DNA from 2 places in the Macrococcus epidermidis genome. Region 2 is predicted to be linked to the other one. Evidence: a T-box and tRNA genes for the amino acid it is inferred to sense, from the RefSeq annotation. Region 2 holds a T-box; the other holds one or more tRNA genes.

Region 1 (3,415 bases), 670 kb from region 2:
TTACGCCCAATAATTCCGGATAACGCTTGCCACCTACGTATTACCGCGGCTGCTGGCACGTAGTTAGCCGTGGCTTTCTGGTAAGGTACCGTCAAGGTACGTTCAGTTACTAACGTACTTGTTCTTCCCTTACAACAGAGTTTTACGATCCGAAAACCTTCTTCACTCACGCGGCGTTGCTCCGTCAGACTTTCGTCCATTGCGGAAGATTCCCTACTGCTGCCTCCCGTAGGAGTCTGGGCCGTGTCTCAGTCCCAGTGTGGCCGATCACCCTCTCAGGTCGGCTATGTATCGTTGCCTTGGTGAGCCGTTACCTCACCAACTAGCTAATACACCGCAGGTCCATCTATAAGTGACAGCAGAACCGTCTTTCACTATTGCTTCATGCGAAGCTAAATATTATCCGGTATTAGCTCCGGTTTCCCGAAGTTATCCCAGTCTTATAGGTAGGTTACCCACGTGTTACTCACCCGTCCGCCGCTAAAATCGAGAGGTGCAAGCACCTCTGTCAATTCGCTCGACTTGCATGTATTAGGCACGCCGCCAGCGTTCATCCTGAGCCAGGATCAAACTCTCCATAATAGTTTGTTTGATAATGCTCTTTGATTGCTTATGGCAATCACTCTTGGGAGTGAACTAAGTTCACTCAAATTATTGGAATTAACGTTGACATATTGTCATTCAGTTTTCAATGTTCATCTTAAAATTTTATGGTGGAGACTAGCGGGATCGAACCGCTGACCTCCTGCGTGCAAAGCAGGCGCTCTCCCAGCTGAGCTAAGCCCCCAAAATTATTAAGTAAGTCGGGAAGACAGGATTCGAACCTGCGACCCCTTGGTCCCAAACCAAGTGCTCTACCAAGCTGAGCTACTTCCCGTTATTAATAAACGCGCCCGAGAGGAGTCGAACCCCTAACCTTTTGATCCGTAGTCAAACGCTCTATCCAATTGAGCTACGGGCGCAAAAAAATAAAATTAAATGGTGCCGAGGACCGGAATCGAACCGGTACGGTAATCACTTACCGCAGGATTTTAAGTCCTGTGCGTCTGCCAGTTCCGCCACCCCGGCATTTAATTTTCTTAATGGAGCGAAAGACGGGATTCGAACCCGCGACCCCAACCTTGGCAAGGTTGTATTCTACCACTGAACTACTTTCGCATATTAAGTTTTAATATTAAAATAATGGTGAGCCATAGAGGATTCGAACCTCTGACCCTTTGATTAAAAGTCAAATGCTCTACCAACTGAGCTAATGGCTCAAAGAAATGGTGCCGGAAAAAGGACTTGAACCCTCAACCTACTGATTACAAGTCAGTTGCTCTACCAGTTGAGCTATTCCGGCATAATAATAAATAAATAATGGTGGAGGATGACGGGCTCGAACCGCCGACCCTCTGCTTGTAAGGCAGATGCTCTCCCAGCTGAGCTAATCCTCCTGGGTATATATTGCCCGGCAACGTCCTACTCTCGCGGATCGTAAGACCAACTACCATCGGCGCTAGAGAGCTTAACTTCTGTGTTCGGTATGGGAACAGGTGTGACCTCTCTGCCATCGTCACCAGACAAATTTTCAATACTTATATAAGTATAACAGCTTCGAAGATTATTTCAATAGTAAATTTTACACTGCGTTCATGAACTTTACAATTGATTAACTTTCTTAATATGTTACTCGTTGTAAGCGACTTTTTAATAATACGCAATTTGAATTGCAAAGTCAACGCTTTTTCTTTATTTTTTTCTATTTTTTAAAAGAAAGTAAATTCTGATAATTTTTACAGAATAAAAAAGGCTCTAAATCCTTGATAAATAAGGATTTAGAGCCTTTGAGTAGAATTTAATTATTTATGTCGCATGTAAGGGAATAATAATACGTCACGAATAGATGCACTGTTTGTAAGCAGCATGACTAAACGGTCAATACCAATTCCTAATCCACCTGTTGGCGGCATACCATATTCTAATGCTTCAATGTAATCTTCATCCATCTCATGTGCTTCATCATTACCTGCAGCTTTTTCTTCCATTTGTGCTAAGAAACGTTGTTTTTGATCGATTGGATCGTTTAATTCTGTAAATGCATTTGCATGCTCACGACGTACGATAAATAATTCAAAACGATCTGTAAAACGTGGATCTTCTGGATTTTGTTTTGCAAGTGGTGACACTTCTACAGGATGTCCGAAAATAAATGTCGGCTGTACTAAGTTTTCTTCTACTTTTTGTTCGAAGAATTCATTTAAGATGTGACCGTATTTCATATTCGGTTTAACTTCAACACCGTGTTCTTTAGCAAGACTATGTGCTTCTTCATCAGTTTTCACTTCGTAGAAATCAACACCTGTGTATTCTTTAACAGCATCAACCATATGCCATCTGCGCCATTTTGGTGCTAAGTTAATTTGTTCGCCTGCATAATCAACAGTTGTAGAACCTGTAACTTTCTCAGCAATATGCGCTACCATTTCTTCTGTTAAATCCATAATATCGTTATAGTCTGCATACGCTTCGTATAGTTCAATCATCGTAAACTCAGGGTTGTGTCGTGTCGAAATACCTTCATTACGGAATACGCGACCGATTTCATATACTTTTTCTAATCCACCAACGATTAAACGTTTTAAGTGTAATTCAATTGCAATACGCATATAAAGTTCCATATCTAATGCATTATGATGCGTCACGAATGGACGTGCTGCAGCTCCACCCGCGATAGTATGCATCATAGGTGTTTCTACTTCTAAGAAACCTTTCGCATTTAAGTAACTACGCATTTCCTGAATGATTTTACTACGTGTAATGAAAGTTTGCGTTGATTCTTCACTTGTGATTAAGTCTAAATAGCGTTGACGATAACGTTGTTCAACGTCCTGTAATCCGTGGAATTTATCAGGTAATGGACGAAGAGCTTTTGATAACAGTGTAAACGACTTCGCTTTTACAGAAAGTTCTCCAGTGTTCGTTTTGAACATCACACCTTCAATACCGACGATATCGCCTAAATCAGCATTGTTCCATAACTCAAACTGTTCATCACCTACAGCATCTTTACGCACATAAATTTGAATTTGACCATCTAAATCTTTAACGTGAGCAAACCCAGCTTTACCTTTACCACGTTTTGTCATAATACGACCAGCGAAAGAAACTTTTGATTCTTCCTCTTTATCATGCAATTCTTCTTTAGAAAAAGCATCCCAATCTGCTTTTAACGAAGCAGATGTCGCTGTTCTTACGAATTTTTGACCAAATGGATCAATCCCCTGGTCTAATAAATCTTGCATTTTTTGACGACGTACCAACATTTGGTCGTTTAATTCTTCTGACATTTCATTACACTCCTTCTGCGATTTTAGATTCTTCATTTTTCTCTGCTTCAATGATATATGCTTCGAATGATTTAAGTATATCAACT
Region 2 (3,415 bases):
CATCAGACATTTGATTTTGATATGCTTGAAACATTGCTGGCACAGAATCTGATCACAAGTGAACAATTACCTAAGAAGACGCGTGATTTAATTTCTCAGCTTGCTGCATTATATGATATTGCACCTACAGAAATGCGTCAGATTATCTTGAAGTCACTTACAAGCAATCAAACGATTTCTCATGAAGCGTTACGCAAAAATGCACGTGATTTCTATAAGATAGAACACGACGGTGCACTACCAACTTTGCAGTTTCAGGAACAGTCAGATAATATAAAGCCTGAAGATAAGGAAGCGAGTACTCTACTGAACTGGTTTGAAATGCTGGATACAACGAGTCCAATCGATATGCTTACTTCATTCAGTAAATCAGAACCGACCTTAAAGCAGAAACGCATGATTGAATCTATTTTAGAACGTGAACAACTGCCATATGGTGTGTTTAATATTCTTATTCAATATGTATTGTTTACAAAGGATATGAAACTCCCGCAGGCGTATATTGAAGAGATAGCCTCAAACTGGAAGAAACAAAATTTAAAAACAAGTCAGGAAGCTTATCATTTTGTAAAATCGATGGATAAGAAACGTACTGAACGTAAAGATAAATCAAGTAGACCGAAACAATATTTACCGCCTTCTAAAGAGATGACACCTAAATGGTTAACGGAAGAACCGATAGCAAGCAATAAAGTTGATGAAAATGTCGATCTAGAAGCGGAACGTCGTAAGTTACAGCAAGAACTCAATCAATTATGGGAGGAGGATAAATGATGAAACCGATGGGCTCAATATTAAACGCTAACAGTGAAATTTTTAAGCGTATTGAAAAGATAAAAAAAGAAACGATAAAACATCCTGAAATAAGTGCGTTTATTGCTGCTAACCATGTTACCGAGCAGATGATAGATAATGATTTATCTGTCCTCCAGGAATATAAAGATTCTTCAATTATGTGCCAGGATTGTGCATCTTATGGCCAGTGTAAGAACTTTGTCCCTGGTCACACGCCTGAACTATATATTGAAAATAATCACATTAAGATCAGACATTTACCATGCCCTTCTAAGCTTGCTTATGATGAAGAACAAAAGATGAAGCAGTTTATAACGGCAATTCATATGCCAAAAGATGTCCTGAATGCAAAGCTTGCAGATATTTACCTCGATGATAAAACGAGAATAGATATTGTGAGACGTGCAGGGATGGTATGCAGAGATATCGCAAAGGGTGTCGATACGAAAGGTATGTATATTCATGGACCATTCGGTACCGGAAAATCATTTATTTTAGGTGCAATCGCAAATGAATTGAAAGAGCGACATATTTATACGACGTTAATGTACTTTCCGGAATTTATTCGAGAATTAAAATCAGGGTTTAACGATGGTACATATACAGAGCGATTAAATCGAGTAAAGAATACGCCTGTTCTAATGCTCGATGATATCGGTGCAGAAGACTTAACACCATGGGTACGTGATGAAGTGTTAGGGCCGATATTAAATTATCGTATGATGAATAATGTGCCGACATTTTTTAGCTCAAACTTTGATTTTAAAGAACTAAGTCATCATTTATCAATAACGAAACAAGGTGCAGAACAGACGAAAGCGCGACGTATTATGGAGCGTATCGAAACATTAAGTGATGAATATATGTTATCAGGGAAAAATTATCGCCGTGAAAAATAAGTTTGAAAATTACGATAATAAGTGTATAATATGTATTAACAAACAACAAAACTAAATTCGTATATATATAAATTGTAAGGATAAGATAGTCTATCATTAATTTTTAGAGAGCTGATGGTGCTGAGAATCAGTAATTAAGTTAGATTGTTACTCCCTTATTGGTATGACAACTAATCATTGTCCGGCTCAAGACCGTTATCTTATGCAGAGTTGCTGAGTGATCAGTAATTAGGGTGGTACCGCGAATTGACTTCGTCCCTTTTTGGGATGGGGTCTTTTTTGTTGTTTAAAATAAAATAAAAAAGTGAGGCGTTATGAATGAGTGAAATTAATGTTAAGTTTCCAGATGGTAATGTAAAAAGTTTTGAGGCTGGCGTTACAACTGAGGATATTGCAGGTTCAATCAGTCCTGGTTTAAAGAAGAAAGCTTTAGCAGGAAAATTTAATGGACAGATGGTAGATTTATCAACGGCACTTGAAACAGATGGAGACATCGAAATCATTACGCCTGAGTCTCCTGAAGGTATAGAAGTACTACGTCATTCAACTGCACATTTAATGGCACAAGCGTTAAAGCGTATGTATGGTAATGTGCATTTCGGTGTAGGTCCTGTTATTGAAGAAGGATTCTATTATGATGTAGATACTGAACATAAAATTTCAAGCGAAGATTTACCTGAAATTGAAAAGACAATGCGTCAAATTGTCGGTGAAAACATTAAGATTGAACGTCGTGTTGTAAGTCGTGATGAAGCTAAACAAATTTTTGCCGATGATCCATACAAACAGGAGTTAATCGATGCGATTCCAGCTGATGAGCATGTAACAATCTATTCTCAAGGTGAATTCACTGACCTTTGCCGTGGTGTACATGTGCCATCAACTGCTAAAATTAAAGAATTTAAATTATTATCTACAGCTGGTGCATACTGGAGAGGTGATGCGAATAATAAGATGTTACAACGTATCTACGGTACAGCCTTCTTCGATAAAAAAGCATTAAAAGAACATCTTCAGGTTTTAGAAGAGCGTAAAGAACGTGACCACAGAAAGATTGGTAAAGAATTAGAGTTATTTACTACAAATCAACTTGTCGGCCCTGGTTTACCGTTATGGTTACCAAATGGCGCTACAATTCGTCGTGAATTAGAACGCTATATTGTTGATAAAGAAGTTGCATTAGGTTATGACCACGTGTATACACCAGTTATGGGTTCAGTTGATCTTTATAAAACTTCTGGACACTGGGATCATTATCAGGAAGACATGTTCCCGGTTATGGAGATGGACAATGAGCAAATGGTATTACGTCCGATGAACTGTCCACACCATATGATGGTCTATAAAAATAAACCACATTCATACCGTGAATTACCAATCCGTATCGCTGAACTTGGTACAATGCACAGATATGAAGCAAGTGGTGCTGTAAGCGGATTACAACGTGTTCGTGGTATGACTTTAAATGATGCACATATCTTCGTTCGTCCGGATCAGATTAAAGATGAATTTATCCGTGTCGTGCAACTTGTAATAGATGTATATAAAGACTTCAAATTTAAAGATTATAAATTCCGTCTAAGTTATAGAGATCCAGAAGATACTGAAAAATATTTCCAGGATGATGAAATGTGGGAGAAAGCACAATCAATGCTTAAAGAAGCAGTTGATGAAATGGGCTTAGATTACGAAGAAGCACCAGGAGAAGCTGCATTCTACGG

What was found. A T-box is a leader RNA that pairs with one kind of tRNA and senses whether it is charged. The one in region 2 lies ahead of thrS (threonine--tRNA ligase), so its partner is inferred to be a tRNA-Thr.
Region 1: it has a tRNA-Thr gene. The T-box ahead of thrS (threonine--tRNA ligase) is inferred to sense a tRNA for this amino acid. The anticodon was not compared.

Annotation. Positions count from the first base shown of each region.
Region 1 covers NZ_CP073819.1:2,387,656-2,391,070, forward strand. The annotation lists rRNA gene KFV12_RS12715 (16S ribosomal RNA) at 1-582, opposite strand, end outside; tRNA gene KFV12_RS12720 (tRNA-Ala) at 712-787, opposite strand; tRNA gene KFV12_RS12725 (tRNA-Pro) at 804-877, opposite strand; tRNA gene KFV12_RS12730 (tRNA-Arg) at 889-962, opposite strand; tRNA gene KFV12_RS12735 (tRNA-Leu) at 980-1,068, opposite strand; tRNA gene KFV12_RS12740 (tRNA-Gly) at 1,084-1,158, opposite strand; tRNA gene KFV12_RS12745 (tRNA-Lys) at 1,184-1,259, opposite strand; tRNA gene KFV12_RS12750 (tRNA-Thr) at 1,267-1,342, opposite strand; tRNA gene KFV12_RS12755 (tRNA-Val) at 1,361-1,436, opposite strand; rRNA gene rrf (5S ribosomal RNA) at 1,449-1,563, opposite strand; gene lysS (lysine--tRNA ligase) at 1,842-3,329, opposite strand; gene dusB (tRNA dihydrouridine synthase DusB) at 3,334-3,415, opposite strand, start outside.
Region 2 covers NZ_CP073819.1:1,720,788-1,724,202, reverse strand. The annotation lists gene dnaB (replicative helicase loading/DNA remodeling protein DnaB) at 1-774, shown strand, start outside; gene dnaI (primosomal protein DnaI) at 774-1,694, shown strand; T-box leader at 1,763-1,957, shown strand; gene thrS (threonine--tRNA ligase) at 2,013-3,415, shown strand, end outside.